Regions from separate parts of the Streptomyces sp. NPDC000345 genome, predicted to be linked through region 1. Evidence: riboswitches for the same ligand, from Rfam matches in the RefSeq annotation. Region 1 holds a riboswitch; each other region holds the start of a gene.
The links. Region 1 has a riboswitch for cyclic di-AMP ahead of ACFY30_RS03955 (transglycosylase SLT domain-containing protein). Riboswitches for the same ligand answer to the same signal wherever they lie in the genome.

Region 1 (4,974 bases):
GCCGAGCCGGCCCCGTTCATGGGGCAGGAAGCCGACCGGCTCGCGCCCCTCGTACACCACCGCCACCCGTGCGTGTGGCCGCACGCGGCCCACGGCGTCGGTGAACTCCGGTTCCATGAACGGGTTGCGCGGCGCTGTCGACGCGGCGCGCAGTGCGCGCCACCGCTCCCGCTCCCCCTCGCCGAGATCAGCCGGCCTCAGCACACGGATACGCCCACTGCTCAACCTGACCCCCCGATCAAGTCCCCCCTGGACACATGGACGGTACCGTCCCAGACCGGGCGCGCGGTAGGGAGCGGAGCATGTTGTTGCCAACCGGTGCAGAGGCCTTCAACCGGTCGCTACCCGGCGATACGGCGGAAACCCGTTTCTCGCCGTTTCCGGCCGCTCCCGGCCCTTTCCCGTCGTTTCCCGCCGTGCCGATCCCCACCATCCCGGTCATCAACAGCGATCGGTCAACAAAAGAAGGGGAGTTGACACAAGAGGGCCGGACTCCGTCCTGGTCCGGTTCGCGTCGAGTCCGGCGGGTGCGGGATCCGTATTCTCTGATCATGGCCGCACCCACCGCATATGCCGAGCGCATCGCGTATTCCCTCATCGCCACGGACCTGGACGGAACGCTGCTGCGCGGCGACGACACGTTCTCCGACCGGTCGCTCGACGCGCTCGCGCGGGTCGCGGCCGCCGGCGCGCGCCACCTGGTGGTGACCGGCCGCCCCGCGCCCCGTGTGCGCCCGCTGCTCGACCGCCTGCACGGCACAGGGCTCGCGGTGTGCGGACAGGGCGCGCAGCTGTACGACGCCGCCGCGGACCGCCTGCTGTGGTCGGTCACCCTGGACCGGGAACTCGCGGAGACCGCCCTGGAGAAGATCGAGGCCGAGGTCGGGCCGGTGTACGCGGCCGTGGACCAGGACGGCGTCGACGGGCTGACGCTCATCGAGCCGGGCTACCGGATGCCGCACCCGACCCTGCCCGCCCTGCGTGTCGAGCGGCGCCGCGACCTGTGGTGCGAGCCGATCAGCAAGGTGCTGCTGCGCCACCCCACCCTGTCCGACGACGAGTTGGCGGCGACGGCCCGGGCGGTGGCCGGCTCGCTCGCCACCGTCACCATGTCGGGGCCCGGCACGGTGGAGCTGCAGCCGTGCGGGGTCACCAAGGCGACCGGACTGGCCCTGGCCGCGGACCACCTGGGCCTGCGGCCCGAGGACACCCTGGCCTTCGGGGACATGCCCAACGACATCCCGATGTTCGACTGGGCCGCCCGCGGTGTCGCGATGGCCAACGCCCACCCGGAGCTCAAGGCGGTCGCCGACGAGGTGACGACGTCGAACGAGGACGACGGCGTCGCCGTCGTCCTCGAACGTCTCTGTCCCTAGCGGCTCGGCTCAGTACGCGCCGAACACGTTGTCGATCGAGCCGTACCGCGCAGCCGCGTAGTTGCAGGAGGCGGTGATGTTCGCGACCGGGTCGTACGGGTCCCAGGAGGTGCCGGACACGTGGTACGCGTTGAAGGTCGGGTCGATGATCTGCAGCAGGCCCTTGGACGGGGTGCCGGCGGCAGCGTTGGAGTCCCAGAGGTTGATGGCGGACGGGTTGCCCGAGGACTCGCGCAGCACGTTGCGGTAGATGCCGTTGTAGGTGCCCGGGATCCCGTGCTGCGCCATGACCTGGAGCGACGCGCGGATCCAGCCGTCGAGGTTGTTGGCGTAGCCGAGGCTGGTGGCGGTGGCCACGGTCGGGGTCGCCGCGGAGGCGGTGGTCGCGCCGAAGAGCGGGAGGGCGAGCACGGTGACGCCGGTGGCGGCGACGGCGAGCGCGCGGGCGAGGCGGCGGGGCTGAGCGGGCATGGCGAAGTTCCTCTCCGTCGCCTGCGAGGTGAGCTGTCGGGTTCGGGCGGGAGCTGCCCGGCCGGTCCTCGCGGACACGACTTCACCCCAAGCCGTCCCGGTATGTCCTGAACATGCCCACAGACATGTCCGGGTCCGCCCGGTGCGGCGACTTACCTGGTTCCCCCGCTCCTGCCCTGGTGTTCTCGGTGGGTGCCGGGGCGGTGGCAGGATTCGGCGTCCGCCCGACAGGCCGGGAACGTATGCGAGAGCACATGTCCGGAACAAGTGGCGGATTCACAGTTCGGCCCTATTGACCTTGGTCTGCGCTCTATGGGGTGCTTGATCCTTTGTGGCTGCAAACGTCAACTCGCTTGAGCGGGAAGAGGAATCGGAATGGGGCGGAGGGGAACCTGTTTCCCGGGGGAGTGAGCCAACTCACCGGCATCCACAAGAGGGGCTAATCGGGCAATAGCCTCAACGGGTTATTAAGGGGCCGATGCCGAGGGGGGACCCTTATACGGCCGGGCTGTAACCGTGGGGGCTCGCGGTGATCGAAACATGACCGGATACGCTGACTTGAGTGAGCGCAGAGACCTATCGACAAACCGCGTAGTCGCCAGTAGACACCAGCAGACAGGAGACCCCTCGTGACCGTCGTCGAGCCGTTTGGGCTGAGCGTGCGGGACCAGGCTCTGGAAGCCGATGTCCAGGCCGGACTGGCGGCTGTCGAGGAAGGCTTGCTCGAGGCCACCAAGAGTGAGGTGCCGTTCATCACCGAGGCGGCCCAGCACCTGCTGCGGGCCGGCGGGAAGCGGTTCCGCCCGCTGCTCGTGATGCTCGCGGCACGCTTCGGCGACCCCTACGCGCCGGGAATCGTCCCCTCGGCCGTCGTGGTGGAGCTCACCCATCTGGCCACCCTCTACCACGACGACGTCATGGACGAGGCCGCGGTGCGGCGCGGGGTGCCCAGCGCGAACGCCCGCTGGGGCAACTCGCTCGCCGTCCTCACCGGCGACTTCCTCTTCGCGCGCGCCTCGCACATCCTGGCCGACCTCGGCCCGGAGGCGGTGCGGGTGCAGGCGGAGGCGTTCGAGCGGCTGGTCACCGGCCAGATCCTGGAGACGGCCGGCCCGGTCGACGGCCGTGACCCGGTCGAGCACTACCTCGACGTCCTCGGCGGCAAGACCGGCTCCCTGGTGGCGGTCTCCTGCCGGTTCGGCGCGATGATGTCGGGCGCCGACGAGACCGTCGTGGACGTGCTGACCCAGTACGGGGAGCGGCTCGGCGTCGCCTTCCAGCTCGCCGACGACGTCCTCGACATCGCCTCCGACTCCCACGAGTCGGGCAAGACGCCGGGCACGGACCTGCGTGAGGGCGTCCCCACGCTTCCGGTGCTGCGGCTGCGCGAGCGCGCGGCCCAGCAGGCCCTGCCCGAGGACGTCGCGCTGTGCGAGCTCCTCGACTCCGACCTGAGCGACGACGCGAAGCTCGCCGAGGCGGTCGCCGCGCTGCGCGCCCACCCGGCGCTGGAACAGGCCCGCCGCGACACGGTGCGCTACGCCGAGGAGGCCCGGGCCGCGCTGGCGCCGCTCGTGGAGTGCGACGCGAAGGCCGCGCTCATGGGCCTGTGCGACGCGGTGGTCCACCGGGCCGGCTGACCCCGACCCCTACGGGTCGGAGGACTCCGTCGTCGCTCCGTGTCATACCGCAGGTGTACGCGGAGTTGAGTCCGTGGGGTGACGCCTCATCACGCCGTATTTGGTCAGATGGACATCACGGAAAACACCACTCCTCACCGATTCGGGTGAGAATGGCGGCACGGGGTGGGACGTTCAACGTGAGATGACCAGCCGCCGCCGACGACGGAGGTAAGGCACACATGGCACCGAACGCAACCGACGACAGCATGACCGCCGGGGAGACGGACGACTTGCGCGTCGGGCGGCGCAAGGCCGTGCGGTACGTCGTCCCGGTCACCGTGATCGGCGTCGCCGCGGCGACGATCGGCCTGGTCCCGGCGCTCGCCGACTCCGGTGACCCGGACCTGCCGAAGATCACCGCACAGCAGCTCCTCGACAAGATCGCGGCCTCGGACGTGCAGCGGCTGTCCGGCACCGTGAAGATCAGCACCGACCTGGGCCTGCCCGACCTCGGCGGGCTGGAGAGCGGACTGCTCTCCGGGGCCGCGGGCGGCGGTGACGGGTCGTCCGCCGACCCCTCGGCCAAGCTCACCGAACTCGCCTCCGGCACCCACACCCTGCGCGTCGCCGCCGACGGCCCCGACCGGCAGAAGCTCTCCCTGCTGGAGAACGCCGCCGAGTACAGCCTCGTCCACAACGGCAAGGACGTGTGGGGCTACGACAGCTCCTCCAACGAGGTCTACCACTCCACCACCGACGAGAGCGCGGAGGACGGGGCGCAGACCCCCGTACCCGCCACGCCCGAGGACCTCACCGAGGACGCCCTCAAGGCGGTCGACGACACCACGTCCGTCACCGTCGACGGCACCGTGCACGTCGCGGGCCGCGACGCCTACAAACTGCTGATCAAGCCGAAGCAGTCCGGTTCCACGGTCGGCGCGATCAGCGTGGCGGTGGACGCGAAGACCGGCATGCCGCTGAAGTTCACGCTGACCCCGGCGAGCGGCGGCGCCGCCGTCGTGGACGCGGGCTTCACCCAGGTCACCTTCGCCGCGCCGGCCGCCTCCACCTTCGACTTCACCCCGCCCAAGGGCGCGAAGGTCACCGAGGGTGGCGACGCCGAGGCGGCACCGGGGCACTCCGGCGCCTCCGACGAGGACCTCGAAGGCCTCGGCGGCCTCACCGGCGCCGAGGAGGCCGAGGGCTTCGACGTCCTCGGCAAGGGCTGGACCTCCGTCGCCGTCCTCAAGACCGGCGGCGAGGGCGTCCCCTCGGACGCCGAGCTCAACTCCGAACTCGGCTCCGACGCCGGCGGTGCCCTCAGCGGCTTCCTCGGCTCGTTCGGCGACAAGGTGAGCGGCAAGTTCGGCTCCGGCACCGTGTTCTCCACCCGCCTGATCAACGCCCTGGTCACGGACGACGGCAAGGTCTACGTCGGCGCGGTGACCAAGGACGCCCTGGTGAAGGCGGCCGACTCGGCGAAGTAAGTACCCTACGGAGCCTGT
Region 2 (4,974 bases), on a different contig from region 1:
GCGGTTCGCGCTGCCCGGCGCCCGGATGGTGATCCGGCAGCCGGCCCTGCCCGAGCCGGTGGAGGGGCAGACCTCCGATCTGGCCATCCAGGCGGAGGAACTGGCCCGCACCCGCGACCTCCTGGAGGAGATGCTCGTACGGCACACCGGACGCACCCCCGAACGGGTGACCGAGGACATCGAACGGGACCTGATCCTGACCGCACCTCAGGCGGTGGAGTACGGCCTGGTGGACGGGGTCGTCCCGAGCCGCAGGGGCGCGGCCGGCGCGCCGGGCGCGAGGTGAGCGCCCGATGGTCCCCGAGCTGCCGCCGCTGCCCGCGCTGACCCGCGCCGAGGCCGAGCTGATCGACCGATACCTGGACGTGGTGGACCTGCTCGGGCGGATCAATCCCGCCCGCCACGGCGACACGTACCGCGGTCTGCGGGCCGCCCAGGCGCTGGTGGCGAGGGCGGCGGAGCTGCGTGACGCGCTGGCGCTGATGCACCAGCGGGGCGAGAGCGAGCTGTCCGCGCCGACCCTCGCGCGGGCGCTGCGCGTCCTGGACGGGGAGCGCCGTACGGCGCGTGTCACGGTGCCTCCGCTCTCCGACAGTTGACCCACGGCCGTCCGGCCCGGCACGGCCGCGTCACGAGCGCGACGTCCGGGCCGGACCCGAAACGCACCAGACGGATTACCCCCGTTCGGCGGAGCGGCGGCTCCCCTCGCGAGCGCGCGCGAGTTGCCGAAAGCGCCGTTTCCCGGAGCCGCACAAGGGGTAGCGCCGCAGGTCGGAGGGCTTTTGGCGGCCTTGACACCTGAGCGTCCATCAGGGTGTCCACCCGAACGGGTGAGTGGTGAGTAACCCCACAAATCCACGGTTCCATTGGGATTTTTGGTCAACGGTGAGTCAAGATCCCTGTCTGACGACAAGTCCCCGCCACAAGCGGCGGGGCGGTCCGGGCGGACGCCGAGTCCTGCCGCTGCCCGGATTGACCGGTCGACAGAAGTGCATCGGCAGGAGTGGAGGACCCAAGCACGACGGGTCGCCGGAACGTCGCCTCCGCAGGGAGACGCCGGACCGAGCAACCCTTGGGGTGAAGCCGCGCGAGCGGCCGGGCACCTTTGTCAGCCCGAATCCGACAGGTCATCCTTCACAGGCGGTTGACGAAGGGTTGCGCATGACTGCGCTCAATCGTGTCCCGTCGCTCATGGCCAGGGCCGGTACGGCCTCTGCCTTCGCCATCGCCGCCGTCGGTGGCTCGATCGTGATCCCCGGTGTCGCCTCCGACGCGGCGGCTGCCACACCGGCGACCAAGGCACTGCAGGTCGCGGCGTCCAAGAAGGGCTCTCCGTACAAGTACGGGGCGACCGGGCCGAAGAGGTTCGACTGCTCGGGTCTCACGCTGTACTCGTTCAAGAAGGCGGGCAAGACGCTGCCGCGCACGGCGGCACAGCAGTACAACAAGACCCGCCACATCTCTGCCGCCAGCCGCAAGGCCGGCGACCTGGTGTTCTTCCACTCGGGGTCGAACGTGTACCACGTCGGCATCTACGCCGGTAAGGGCAAGATCTGGCACTCGCCCAAGACGGGAGACGTGGTGAAGCTGCAGAAGATCTGGACCAAGAGCGTCTGGTACGGCCGGGTCCGCTGACCCTCGTCGTCCTTCCGGGGCGGTGGCGGCGTCCTGACGCGCCGTCAACGCCCCGGGAGTTCGCCGGCCGGCGGGATCGCCACGGCTTCCACGGCCGGCTCCGCCGGGACGGTCCAGGGCAGCTCCACCGCGACCGTCTTGCCGCCCTCGCGCGTGGGGCGGACTCTGAGCTTGCCGCCGCATTCGGCGGTCAGCCAGCGAATGATCACCAGACCTCGGCCGTTGTCCTGCTGGACGGCGGCCGGCAGTCGTTTGGGCAGGCGCGGGTGGCTGTCGGTCACGCCGACGTACAGGCGCTCGTCACGGTCGAGGACGAGGTCCACCGTGAAGGTGGGTGACAGCCCGAAGGTGTGCTGTACGGCGTTGGTGGCGAGTTCCGAGACGATCAGCCGGATGGTGTCGGCCGCCTCGCTGTCCGCCGGCAGACCCCACTCGCCGAGAGTGCCGGCCACGAAACCGCGGGCGGCGGAGACCGAGGCGGGATCGCTCGGCAGAGTGACGGATGCTTCCAGATGGTCTGCCATGGCGACCTCGTCCCTTTCCCACCGGACCGGAGTCCGACACGCTGCGGATGGTTCGAGTACGGTCCCGGACCGGTGCTTCTTCGCCAGACTGCCATTACCGCGCCGGTCCCGGTGGCGATCCACCGGGATATGCATATATCTGTCGCCCGATGCGGTGAACTCTGCCACGGTCGAACATTCTGGACGGCACGTCAGGAATAAGGAGGAGCTCATGCAGCACGGCCCTGCGGTGCGCCGCCGGAAGCTGGGCGCCGAGCTGCGCAGTCTGCGCGCCCGGGCGGGGCTCACGAGCGGCGAGGCGGCCCGGCTCGTCGGATGGCACCAGTCCAAGGTGAGCCGTATAGAGACCGGCACCAGTGGTACGAAACCGGCCGATGTGCGGTTGCTTCTCGACGCCTACCAAGTGACCGACCCGCATCTGCGGTCGCTGATGCTGGCCTTGGCCGGCTCGGAGGAGAGCGGCGGCCGGGAGCACTGGTGGCACGCCTACCGCGGGGTGCTGCCGGCCGCCTACCGGGACTTCATCAGCCTGGAGTCGCAGGCCGGCGCGATGCGCACCCTGGAGACGACCGTCGTCCCGGGGCTGCTCCAGACGCCCGAGTACGCGCGCGCGGTGACCCGGGCGGCGGTGGAGGGGGCGGACGAGGAGCAGCTCGACACGCTGGTGGAGGTGCGGATCGCCCGTCAGGACGTGCTGCGCAGGGAGCCGCCGCTCCTGCTGAGCGCGGTGCTGGACGAGGCGGTGCTGCGGCGGGAGGTGGGCGGCCCGGAGGTCATGGCCCGTCAGCTCGGACGGCTGAGGGAGGCGGCGCGGCTCCCCCACGTACGGCTGCAGGTATTGCCGTTCTCGGCCGGTGCCCATATCGGGGTAACCGGACCTTTCGTTATCTTCTCATTTCCGAGCGGTTCTGATCTGGATGTGGTTGTTCTCGACCACATGACGAGTAGCCTCTATCTCGAACGGAAAGAAGACCTCGAGGCCTACACCGAGGCCTTCAACGCCCTTCGGGTCCATGCCCTTTCGCCCGAGGAATCACTGGATTACATCGCCGCGACAGCTGACGGCGCGTAGGGAGGCACCATGTCAGCACTGCCTCGGAACGTACCTCGCAGCACCGATCCCCACGCTCTCCCGCGGGTGCGGTGGCTGCGCAGCAGCTACAGCACGGGAGCCAACAACTGCGTGGAGACGGCCCGGCCGGCCTCCGGGCCCTGGGCCGGACTGCTCGCCGTACGCGACTCCAAGGACCCGTCCGGGCCCGCCCTGCTCTTCTCCCCCGAGAGCTGGTCGGGTTTCACGGCCGCGTTCCGCTGATCACCGCGTCGGTCACCGACGCACGATCCCCGCCATCCGCCGACAGGGGCGGCTCACGGCCGTGTCACGCCGACTCATGGTCGTGTCTCCCCGATGACCCGTACAGCGCGTTCCAGCTCGGCCCCGGAGAGGTCCGCACGGGCGGTCAGCCTGAGGCGCGAGATGCCGTCGGGCACGGAGGGAGGACGGAAGCAGCCCACGGCCAGGCCTGCCGACCGGCAGTCCGCCGCCCACCGCACGGCCCCCTCCGGGGACGGCGCCCGCACGGAGACGACCGCGGCGTCCGGACGTACCGCCTCCAGGCCCGCGGCCGTCAGCCGGGAGTGCAGCTCGGCCGCCACCGCACGCGCGCGTGCCGCCCGCTGCGGCTCCCGGCGCAGCAGCCTCAGCGCCGCCAGCGCCGCGCCCGCCGCCGCCGGGGCCAGACCGGTGTCGAAGATGAACGTCCGGGCCGCGTTGACCAGATGCTCGATCACCCGCGCGGGCCCCAGCACGGCGCCGCCCTGACTGCCGAGGGACTTCGACAGCGTCACCGTGACGACGACGTCCTCGGCACCGGCGAGACCCGCCGCGTACGGGGCGCCCTGCCCGCCGTTCCCGAGCACGCCGAGGCCGTGCGCGTCGTCCACCACCAGCCCGGCGCCGTGCTCCCGGCAGGCGGCCGCGAGGCCGGCCAGCGGGGCGGCGTCGCCGTCGACCGAGAAGACCGTGTCGGAGACGGCCACCGCGGGGCCGTCGTGGGTGCCGAGGGCCTTGCGCACGGCGTCCGGGTCGGCGTGCGGGACGACCTGGGTGGTGCCGCGGGCCAGCCGGCAGCCGTCGATGAGCGAGGCGTGGTTGCCCGCGTCGGAGACGATCAGGGAGCCGTGCGGGGCCAGCGCGGTGACCGCGGCCAGATTGGCGGCGTACCCGGAGGAGAAGACGAGGGCCGCCTCCGCCCCGCAGAAGTCGGCCAGCTCCCGCTCCAGCTCGGTGTGCAGCTCGGTGGTGCCGGTGACCAGCCGGGAGCCGGTCGCGCCGCCGCCCCAGGCCCGTGCGGCCGCCGCGGCGCCCTCCTGGACCTCGGGGTGGCGGGACAGGCCCAGGTAGTCGTTGCTGGCGAGGTCGAGCAGCGCGGAGTCGGCCGGGCGGGGCCGCAGCGTCCGTACGAGTCCGGCCCGGCGGCGCAGTTCCGCCTGTTCGTCGATCCAGCCGAACGCCATGGGTCCTCCGGGGCTTTTGTAGGTAGCGGACAGACACTAGCGGCATGAACCGCTACCCACGGTGTGGCAATACCCACACGTCGAACCGGGTGTGTTGTGTGATCCCTACCTTGGCCCGAGGCGGGTCGGTAGGACAGGATCGGCTCTCATGGACCTGCTGAACACGCTGGTGGACAAGGGGCTTCGGCGCGAGCTGCCGACCCGCGAGGAAGCGCTGGCCGTCCTCGCCACTTCCGACGACGACGTGCTGGACGTGGTGGCCGCGGCCGGAAAGGTGCGCCGGCACTGGTTCGGCCGA
Region 3 (4,974 bases), on a different contig from region 1:
TACCGGGACGCGATACGCGGCGCCGAGGGGGTGCGGGGATAGGACGGCGGGCCCGCGGTGAGGACGGGCCGGAGTCCGGTGCGCGGGGCGATCCCGGTTACCGTCAATGCGTGACCGACCAGCCCCACCCCCCGACCCGCACCCCGCCGGCCCCGGAACTCTTCACCTGGGAGTTCGCCACCGACCCCTACCCCGCCTACGCCTGGCTCCGCGAGCACGCCCCCGTGCACCGGACCCGGCTGCCCAGCGGCGTGGAGGCCTGGCTGGTCACCCGATACCCCGACGCGAAGCAGGCCCTGGCCGACCAGCGGCTCTCCAAGAACCCCGCGCATCACGACGAGCCCGCGCACGCCAAGGGGAAGACCGGCATCCCCGGTGAGCGCAAGGCCGAGCTGATGACGCACCTGCTGAACATCGACCCGCCGGACCACACCCGGCTGCGGCGGCTGGTCAGCAAGGCGTTCACACCGCGCCGGGTCGCCGAGTTCGCGCCCCGGGTGCAGGAGCTGACCGACCAGCTCATCGACCGGTTCGCCGGGAAGGGCGAGGCCGACCTGATCCACGACTTCGCCTTCCCCCTGCCCATCTACGCCATCTGCGACCTCCTCGGCGTCCCCCGCGAGGACCAGGACGACTTCCGGGACTGGGCGGGCATGATGATCCGTCATGGCAAGGGCCCCCGGGGCGGTGTCGCGCGGTCGGTGAAGAAGATGCGCGGCTATCTGCTGGAGCTCATCCACCGCAAGCGCGCGGAGCTCCCCGCGGAACCTGTCCCGGGCGAGGACCTCATCTCCGGTCTCATCCGCGCCTTCGACCACGGCGAGCACCTCACCGAGAACGAGGCCGCGGCCATGGCCTTCATCCTTCTCTTCGCCGGCTTCGAGACGACCGTCAACCTCATCGGCAACGGCACCTACGCCCTCCTCACCCACCGCGGCCAGCGAGACCGGCTCCAGCAGTCCCTGGCCCGGGGCGAACACGGGCTCCTGGAGACCGGCGTCGAGGAACTGCTCCGCTACGACGGCCCCGTCGAACTCGCCACCTGGCGGTTCGCCACCGAACCCCTCACCCTCGGCGGGCAGGACATCGCCCCCGGCGACCCCGTCCTCGTCGTCCTCGCCGCCGCCGACCGCGACCCCGCCCGCTTCACCGACCCCGACACCCTCGACCTCTCCCGGCGCGACAACCAGCACCTCGGCTACGGCCACGGCATCCACTACTGCCTGGGCGCCCCCCTCGCCCGTCTCGAGGGCCAGACCGCCCTGGCCACCCTCCTCACCCGTCTCCCCGACCTCCGACTCGCCGCGGACCCGGCCGACTTGAGGTGGCGTGGCGGGCTCATCATGCGCGGACTGCGCACCTTGCCCGTGGAGTTCACTCCGGTCCGTGACTGACCAGTGGCTGATCGCCATCTGATCGTGGGTCAGCCGGATTGTGACCGTCTCGCGTAACAAAGGTGACCAACCCTCAAGTCTGTGATCTTCACGTGATCTGCGCGGCATTAACTTGTGACAAGTGATCGTCTGCCGATACGTTCACTCGCTAGCGCGGCGAACCCGTGTGTGCTCACTCGCACGCCGCGCCGTTTGCCGCTGTCCAAAGAAAGGCCCCCGCATGCTCTCCGGGAACGGTCGTCACCGTCGCCCCCGTCAGGCCCCGGCCCTCCTCGTCGCGGCCGGAGTGACCGGCTCCGCCATCGCCATCCCGCTGTTCGCGGCCGGCGGCGCGAGCGCCGCAGAAGGCGCAGTCTGGGACAAGGTGGCGCAGTGCGAGACCGGCGGTTCCTGGAGCGCCGACCGGGGTGACGGCGAGTACGGCGGTCTGGGCCTCAGTCAGGAGGACTGGGAGGCGTACGGCGGACTCGACTACGCCGCCAGCCCGGACCTGGCCAGCCGCAACCAGCAGATAGCCGTGGCCCAGCAGCTCCTCGCGGAGGAGGGTGTCGGCGCCTGGGGCACCTGTGCCCTGACGTCCGGGCTCACCAAGGAGAGCGGCGCGGTCGGAGTGGACACCGGAGTCGCCGGCGGCGAGTCCGACTCGTCCGTGTCCTCCGGATTGTCCGACCTGTCCAAGGGATCGTCCGATTCCGGGAAGTCCGGCGACTCCAACGGCTCGGCCGGTTCCGGCGACTCCGGCGAGAGTCCGTCCGACTCCTCCGGTGATGGGGCTGGTTCGGCCTCGGAGTCCCCTTCGTCCTCTTCGTCCTCCGCGGCGAACGACTCCGGCAAGTCCGACACTTCGGGCGGCGGCTCGGAGGGCTCACAGGGCGCCGACAGCTCGCCCACAGCGACCCCGGAAGGGGACGACTCGGACAATACGGTGCAGGCGGAGGGTTCTTGGAGCCTCGTCGACACCGGCTCGCTCGGCTCCGGCCGCCATCGCGGCACCACCGCCGACGAGAGTGCCGCGGGCGGCACGAGGACCGCCTCCTCCGGCCGGCACGCCGCGTCCACCTACGTCGTCCAGGAGGGTGACTCGCTCATCACCATCGCCGACTCCCTTGGTGTCGACGGGGGATGGCGTGCGCTCTACGCCGAGAACAAGGACGTCATCGGTCCCGACCCGAGCGACATCACCCCCGGTCAGACCCTGGACACCGGGGTCGAATAGGGCTGGAACACCCAGAAAAACACCGGGAGTTCACGTCCCACTTCGTGGCTAATGTCCGCTTTGGTGAAAGTGTGGGATGAGTCTCAGAAGTCGTGATCGTCTTTGAAATTCCCCGGATCCCGTGTCTACGGTCATGACCGCTCGGCAACCCGAGCCCCGGCCGCCGCAACGCCGAATCCTGCCAGCGGCACCCCGGGAACAGTCGTCGCGTCAAGCGCCGTAGGCAGGAGCGGGGGACCCAAGGTAAGTGCCGGACCCGGCGGATGACCGCCGGAACCGGCTCGGGGTGAAGCCGCGCACCGTGAGGTGCGTGGCCGGGCAACTCAACCGGCCCGAACCCGACAGCTCACCTCGCAGGCGTCGGTGAGGGGATCGATCCATGCTGTTTTCCGGCAAGGGCAAGCACCGTCGTCCGAACAAGGCCACCCGCGCCGCCGCACTCGCCGGCGTCACCGGTGTCGCCATCGCCGCCCCGCTGATGGCGGCCGGCAACGCCTCCGCCGCCACCGCTTCCGAATGGGACGCGGTCGCTCAGTGCGAGTCCGGCGGCAACTGGTCCATCAACACCGGCAACGGCTACTACGGCGGCCTGCAGTTCTCGGCCTCCACCTGGGCCGCGTACGGCGGCACCGCCTACGCCGCGCGCGCCGACCTCGCCAGCAAGGAACAGCAGATCACCATCGCCGAGAAGGTCCTCGCGGGCCAGGGCAAGGGTGCCTGGCCGGTCTGCGGCACCGGTCTGTCCAACACTCCGTACTCGGGTGGCGGCTCCACGGGCTCCTCCTCGAGCGGCTCCACCGGCTCCTCCTCCGGCAGCGGCACCACCACGCGCTCGACCGAGCAGCAGAGCGCCTCCCGCTCCGCCGAGCGCCCCGCCGCCTCCAAGACGGTCACCACCCCGACCGGCAAGAAGGTCAAGAAGGGTGACGGCGAGTACAAGGTCGTCAAGGGCGACACCCTCAGCACCATCGCCGAGAAGCACAAGGTCAAGGGCGGCTGGCAGAAGCTGTTCCAGCTGAACAAGGACATCGTCGAGGACGCCGACCTCATCTACCCGGGCCAGCAGCTGCACCTGAAGTGACACCTGGCTCCTGGCCGGCCCACAGCATCCTCACAACCGAGGCCCGCACACTGAAGGCCTCGTGAGGGTCACCCCCGTCCCCACGGGCTCCCCGCTCCGGTGCGTGTTCCCCCGTACGCACCGGGGCGGGGTTTTTTTCTGCCCTCCGGCCGTTCTTCGCCATCTGTTCGCCCGAGTTCCGTCCCCGGTCTTTGTTCCGGCCAGGAACAATGTGTACGGTCAGTCTGTCCACGGGACGGTCGGTCGGCTGCCGACGGCCCCGGGGCGGTTAGGCTCTAGTCGCAAGGCTCACCAAAGGCCGACATGGCCCGCGGGCCCCGCACAACCAGCGTCACATCCCAAGAAGGAGATGCTCGTGCCGTCCATCGACGTCGTCGTAGCCCGGGAAATCCTGGACTCCCGAGGCAACCCCACGGTCGAGGTCGAGGTCGGCCTCGACGACGGCAGCACGGGTCGTGCCGCCGTTCCCTCCGGCGCCTCCACCGGCGCCTTCGAGGCCATCGAGCTCCGCGACGGTGACCCGGGCCGCTACCAGGGCAAGGGTGTCGAGAAGGCCGTCCTCGCCGTCATCGAGCAGATCGGCCCGGAGCTGGTCGGCTACGACGCCACCGAGCAGCGCCTGATCGACCAGGCCATGTTCGACCTGGACGCCACCGACAACAAGGGCTCCCTCGGTGCCAACGCCATCCTCGGCGTCTCGCTCGCCGTCGCCCACGCCGCCTCCGAGGCCAGCGACCTCCCGCTCTTCCGCTACCTGGGCGGCCCCAACGCGCACCTGCTGCCGGTGCCGATGATGAACATCCTGAACGGCGGCTCGCACGCCGACTCCAACGTGGACATCCAGGAGTTCATGATCGCCCCGATCGGCGCGGAGTCCTTCTCCGAGGCCCTGCGCTGGGGCACCGAGGTCTACCACACCCTCAAGAAGGTCCTGAAGTCGAAGGGCCTGTCCACCGGTCTCGGCGACGAGGGCGGCTTCGCCCCGAACCTCGGCTCCAACCGCGAGGCCCTCGACCTCATCCTCGAGGCCATCAAGGAAGCCGGCTACACCCCCGGCGAGCAGATCGCCCTCGCGCTCGACGTCGCCGCCTCCGAGTTCTACAAGGACGGCTCCTACACCTTCGAGGGCAAGGACCGCTCCGCCGCCGAGATGACCGAGTACTACGCCGAGCTCGTCGCGGCGTATCCGCTCGTGTCCATCGAGGACCCGCTGTTCGAGGACGACTGGGAGGGCTGGAAGACCATCACCGACAAGCTCGGTGACAAGGTCCAGCTCGTCGGTG
Region 4 (4,974 bases), on a different contig from region 1:
ATCGTGTGCAGGCCCAGGGAGGACAGGAACGCGGCGTCCTCGTCGGTCGCATGCGCGAGATGGCCGCTGCGGAACAGCACGCCGTGCCGTACCCGCCGTCCGTCGACGGTCGGCAGACCTCCGACGTCGCGGAAGTTGCGGACACCGGCCAACTCGGGCTCGGTCGACGGGATCTGCTGCGTCACGGGGGCTCCCTCCCTGTCGGGCTCCGCCGACGCGGCTCGTGGTGGCCGGCGGGACCTCCTCGACCATACGACATGGATTCCCCGGGCAACGGTTGTCCACAGGTGCACGAATCCCCCGTCTCTGCAGGTGAACGGTTTCTCCACAGCCATTGCCGGGTGGGGCACCCGCATCCGATGATGTTGAGACTTGATCGCACCTGTTCGAATCAGTGGGGGTTTGATGCCCGAGACCGTGAAGCCCGAGATCGCCGCGGGCGGCCGCACCTGGCTCCTTTCGGGGCCCACGAGCAGCTATGCCCTCCATCTCACCGAGGCCGACGAGCTGGTGCACCTGCACTGGGGCCCGAGGATCGCGCTCGCCGACGCGGAGGCCCTCGCGGCCCTTCCCCTGCGGGGCCGCGCGTCCTTCGAGGCCGCCCTGGACGGCCACGAGGAGTACCCGGTGGAGGGCGGCCCCCGTTTCGTCCGCCCCGCCCTGTCCGTACGCACCGCCGAGCGGCGCGGCACCGAATGGACCTTCGAGACGTACGAGACCGAGGGCGCCGAGCTGCGGCTGCGCTTCCGCGACGCCGGTCTGACGATCACCCTGCACTACCGGATGCGGGACGACGTCATGGAGCGCTGGACGACCCTGCGCAACGAGGGCGCGGAGCCGCTGGAGCTGCTGCGCGCCGACTCCGCCACCTGGACCCTGCCCGAGCGGGAGGGCTGGCGGCTGTCGCAGCTGCACGGCCGCTGGGCCGCCGAGTCCCGGCTCGTCCGGGCCCCGCTCACCTACGGTGAGAAGGTCATCGGCAGCCGCCGGGGCCACACCGGCCACCAGTATCTGCCCTGGGTCGCCCTCGACACCGACGCGACCGAGGAACGCGGCGAGGTCTACGGCTGCGCCCTCGGCTGGTCCGGATCCTGGCGCATCGCCGTCGCCCAACTCCCGGACGAGCGCGTGCAGATCACCGGCGGCGCCGGTCACGACGACTCGGGCCTGCTGCGCCTGGCGGCGGGGGAGTCCTTCACCACGCCTGTCTTCGCCGGCCTGTGGAGCGACGGCGGCTTCGGCGGCGCCAGCCGCGCCTGGCACGCCTACCAGCGCGCCCATGTGATCCCGGACGCCGAGCGGGACCGGCCGGTGCTGTTCAACTCCTGGGAGGCCACCTTCTTCGACATCTCGGAGGAGCAGCAGGCGGCCCTCGCCCGCCGTGCCGCGGAGATCGGCGTCGAGCTGTTCGTCGTCGACGACGGCTGGTTCGGCGCCCGCACCAGCGACCGTGCCGGACTCGGCGACTGGCACCCCAACCCGGACCGCTTCCCCCACGGCCTCAAGCCCCTCGCCGACCAGGTACACGGGCTCGGCATGCAGTTCGGCATCTGGGTCGAGCCCGAGATGGTCAACCCGGACAGCGACCTGTACCGCGCCCACCCCGACTGGGTGCAGTTCCAGCCGGGACGAAAGCGGACGGAGTTCCGCAATCAGCTCATGCTGAACCTCGCGCGCGAGGACGTCCGGGAGTATCTCTGGGGACAGCTCGACGGGCTCCTGTCCAGTGCGCCCATCGACTACGTCAAGTGGGACTTCAACCGCTGCTTCACCGACGCCGGCTGGCCGGACGACCCCTACCCGCAGCGTCTGTGGGTCGACCACGTGCGCGGCCTGTACGACCTCCTGGACCGGTTGCGGGCGGCCCACCCGGGCGTGGCCTTCGAGTCCTGCTCGGGCGGCGGCGGACGGATCGACCTCGGCATCCTGAGCCGCACCGACCAGGTGTGGACCTCCGACAACACCGACCCGCTCGACCGCCTCGCCATCCAGCACGGCTTCAGCCAGATCCACCCCGCGCGTGTGATGGCCGCCTGGGTCACCGACAGCCCCAACACCCAGCTGAACGGACGGGTCAGCTCGCTGCGCTTCCGTTTCGTCAGCGCGATGGCCGGGGTGCTCGGCGTCGGCGGGGACCTGTCCGAGTGGAGCGACGAGGAGCTCGCCGAGGCCCGGCGGTGGGTGGACCTCTACAAGGAGATCCGGCCCCTCGTCCAGCACGGCGACCTGTACCGGCTGCGCCCCCCGGCGGGTGGGCTGAGCGCCGTCCAGTACGTCCGCGGCGACGAGACCGTGGTCCTCGCCTGGCTGGAGGCGCAGCGGTACGGCGAGCCCGTGCCCGCGCTGAGGCTGCGCGGCCTCGACCCGACAGCGTCGTACGAATGCCGCGAAACGGGCGAAGTGCACCGGGGGGCGGTGCTGTTGCACCACGGGCTGCGGGTCGCGCTGCGAGGTGACCTCGATGCGACGGTTATTCGTCTGTGTCGCATCTGAGGGTTCTGTCCGAATTGGATCCTTCGTTCCAACTCGCTCTGGAATAGGGGATCCTGGAGAGACGTCACGTGAGCAGCGTCATATTCGTGACCGTCCGTCGCCCGTCATGTTCACGTAATCCAAGGGCTTTTCAGGGATGTTGGGCGAAAAAGCGCGTGCCCGATGCACGCAGCGTCACCGGTAATTCTCACAGGGGATCAAGAGAAAGGAGTGAGCAGGGCAACCTCTGCTTGTTCCCGTGCGTCTGGGTCGCTTACGTTCCAGTCCAATCCGGACGGATGCCGAATCCTGCCGCCGCCCGGAGTCCGCACACTCACCCGTCACGGCAGGAGCGGGGGACCCACAGGTAGAACCGCCTGTTCTGGTCTCCGGAACAGGCTTGGGGTAAAGCCGCGCCTCGGCGCGGCCGGGCATCTCCAGTCCGCACCCGACAGCTCACCTCGCAGGCACCGGAGAGGAATTCGCCATGCCCGCGAAGGGTAAGCACCGCCGTCCGAAGACCCAGCGTTTCACCCGTTCCATAGCCGTCGCCGGAACCGGCGGGGCCGCGCTCGCCCTCCCGCTCATGGGGGCCACCGGCGCCCATGCGGCCACCCCTCAGTCGGTTTCCCAGTCGGCCGCTCAGGCCGTTTCCGGATCGGTCGCGGAAAACGCCGTACAGGCCGCTCCGGTGTCGCGGAAGTCCCCGGCTTCGAACGCCAGGACCTACACCGTGCGGGCCGGCGACTACCTCGCCAAGATCGCCGACGAGCAGAACGTCAGCGGTGGCTGGCAGAAGCTGTACGCGGACAACCGCGAGGCGGTCGGCGGCAACCCCTCGCTGATCCACCCCGGCCTCGAGCTGTCGATCGGCAAGGAGGCCGCGACCACCAAGTCCTCGTCCGGTTCGTCCGGTTCCTCTTCCTCCTCGTCGTCGAAGACCTCGTCGTCGTCGCCCTCCTCCCCGTCCTCCGGCTCGAAGGCCTCGGCGTCGTCCTCAGCGAAGACGACCGCCACGGCCGCCGGGAGCGGCGCCAGTGCCTCCAGCGGTTACACCCTTCCGGTGGCCGGCGCGACCGTCGGGACCGGCTACCGCGTGGCCGGCGGCATGTGGTCCAGCGGGTACCACACCGGCGTCGACTTCGTCGTCCCGACCGGCACCTCGCTCAAGGCCGTCGGCGCGGGCACCGTCGTCTCCGCCGGATGGGGCGGCGCGTACGGCAACCAGGTCGTCATCAAGCTCGACGACGGCTACTACGCCCAGTACGCCCACCTCTCCCAGCTCTCCGTCTCGGCCGGTCAGACCGTGACCGCGGGCCAGCAGATCGGCCTCTCCGGCGCGACCGGCAACGTGACCGGCCCGCACCTGCACTTCGAGATCCGCACCACGCCGAACTACGGCTCGGACGTGGACCCGGTCGCCTTCCTCCGCTCCCACGGCGTCACCGTCGGCTGACCTCCGCCGACGACCCCCGCGCGGCACGCCTGATCGCCTGACACGCAGCCGAAGGCCGGACCCCCGTCCCGGGGGTCCGGCCTTCGGCGTGCCCTCCGGGGTCCGGCCTTAGGCGTGCCCTCCGGGGTCCGGCCTTAGGCGTGCCCTCCGGGGTCCGGCCTTAGGTGTGCCCCCCGGGGTCCGGCCTTCGGCGTGCCCTCCGGGTTCCGGCGCGGTCCGACGGGTAGGGAGTAAGCGCTTTCTGCTCGTTCCCGCAGACGTCCCGCCGAAGCTCACTGAAGGAGCCGCCGCCATGACCACCACCCGTCGGGCCTTGGGAGTCCTCGCCGCAGGCGCCGCCCTCGCCGCCCTGGCCCCGGCCGGTCCCGCGAGCGCGACCCCCCGCCACCGCCGGCTGATCGCCCACGACGACTTCCGCCACGGGCTGCGCCGGTGGGCCGTGGAACTGGAGCAGGGCGGGAGCGTCACGGCCTCGCGCGGAGTCCTGGAGATCGACGTGCCCGCCGGGGCGACGGTCTGGTTCAAGCGGCCGCTCGAAGGGCCGTACGTCCTCGAATACGCCGCCACCCCCGTCTCCGCGGGCGGCGCCAACGACCGTGTCTCCGACCTCAACAACTTCTGGAACGCCGTCGACGTCCGCTCCCCGGACGACCTCTTCGCCACCCCGCGCGGCGGCTCCCTCGCCGAGTACGACCACCTCACGACCTACTACGTCGGCTACGGCGCCAACACCAACACCACGACCCGGCTGCGCCGCTACGTAGGCCTGGCGGGCGTGCGCCCGCTGATTCTCGACTACACCGAGCCGCTGCTCGTGCCGAACCGGCCGCACCACGTGCGGATCGTCTCCGACGGCTCCACGGTGAGGTGGTGGAACAACGGGCGGCTGGTCTTCGACTACGCCGACCCGCAGCCGTACACCCGCGGGCACTTCGCGTTCCGGACCACCTGGAGCCACTTCCGGATCAACAACTTCCGGGCCTGGTCCCTTATTCCCTGAGGGGCCAACTCTTTAGGAGTGGCTTATCTCACCGACCGTCAACCCC

Region 2: linked by a shared signal. The riboswitch ahead of ACFY30_RS33395 (C40 family peptidase) and the one ahead of ACFY30_RS03955 (transglycosylase SLT domain-containing protein) in region 1 are both predicted to bind cyclic di-AMP.
Region 3: linked by a shared signal. The riboswitch ahead of ACFY30_RS09935 (transglycosylase family protein) and the one ahead of ACFY30_RS03955 (transglycosylase SLT domain-containing protein) in region 1 are both predicted to bind cyclic di-AMP.
Region 4: linked by a shared signal. The riboswitch ahead of ACFY30_RS36455 (peptidoglycan DD-metalloendopeptidase family protein) and the one ahead of ACFY30_RS03955 (transglycosylase SLT domain-containing protein) in region 1 are both predicted to bind cyclic di-AMP.

Annotation. Positions count from the first base shown of each region.
Region 1 covers NZ_JBIAZE010000001.1:850,621-855,594, reverse strand. Annotated here, with positions in the region: gene ACFY30_RS03965 (GNAT family N-acetyltransferase) at 1-204, opposite strand, end outside; gene ACFY30_RS03960 (HAD family hydrolase) at 552-1,376, shown strand; gene ACFY30_RS03955 (transglycosylase SLT domain-containing protein) at 1,386-1,847, opposite strand; cyclic di-AMP (ydaO/yuaA leader) riboswitch at 1,851-2,076, opposite strand; gene ACFY30_RS03950 (polyprenyl synthetase family protein) at 2,477-3,487, shown strand; gene ACFY30_RS03945 (outer membrane lipoprotein carrier protein LolA) at 3,709-4,956, shown strand.
Region 2 covers NZ_JBIAZE010000018.1:150,232-155,205, reverse strand. Annotated here, with positions in the region: gene ACFY30_RS33405 (ATP-dependent Clp protease proteolytic subunit) at 1-286, shown strand, start outside; gene ACFY30_RS33400 (hypothetical protein) at 294-599, shown strand; cyclic di-AMP (ydaO/yuaA leader) riboswitch at 972-1,158, shown strand; gene ACFY30_RS33395 (C40 family peptidase) at 1,162-1,635, shown strand; gene ACFY30_RS33390 (ATP-binding protein) at 1,680-2,159, opposite strand; gene ACFY30_RS33385 (helix-turn-helix domain-containing protein) at 2,371-3,231, shown strand; gene ACFY30_RS33380 (DUF397 domain-containing protein) at 3,241-3,474, shown strand; gene ACFY30_RS33375 (8-amino-7-oxononanoate synthase) at 3,549-4,676, opposite strand; gene bioB (biotin synthase BioB) at 4,825-4,974, shown strand, end outside.
Region 3 covers NZ_JBIAZE010000003.1:533,909-538,882, forward strand. Annotated here, with positions in the region: gene ACFY30_RS09920 (nucleoside triphosphate pyrophosphohydrolase) at 1-42, shown strand, start outside; gene ACFY30_RS09925 (cytochrome P450) at 111-1,394, shown strand; gene ACFY30_RS09930 (transglycosylase family protein) at 1,615-2,610, shown strand; cyclic di-AMP (ydaO/yuaA leader) riboswitch at 2,816-2,985, shown strand; gene ACFY30_RS09935 (transglycosylase family protein) at 2,990-3,691, shown strand; gene eno (phosphopyruvate hydratase) at 4,047-4,974, shown strand, end outside.
Region 4 covers NZ_JBIAZE010000022.1:127,696-132,669, reverse strand. Annotated here, with positions in the region: gene ACFY30_RS36465 (tyrosine-protein phosphatase) at 1-185, opposite strand, end outside; gene ACFY30_RS36460 (alpha-galactosidase) at 406-2,493, shown strand; cyclic di-AMP (ydaO/yuaA leader) riboswitch at 2,763-2,955, shown strand; gene ACFY30_RS36455 (peptidoglycan DD-metalloendopeptidase family protein) at 2,960-3,928, shown strand; gene ACFY30_RS36450 (DUF6250 domain-containing protein) at 4,221-4,928, shown strand.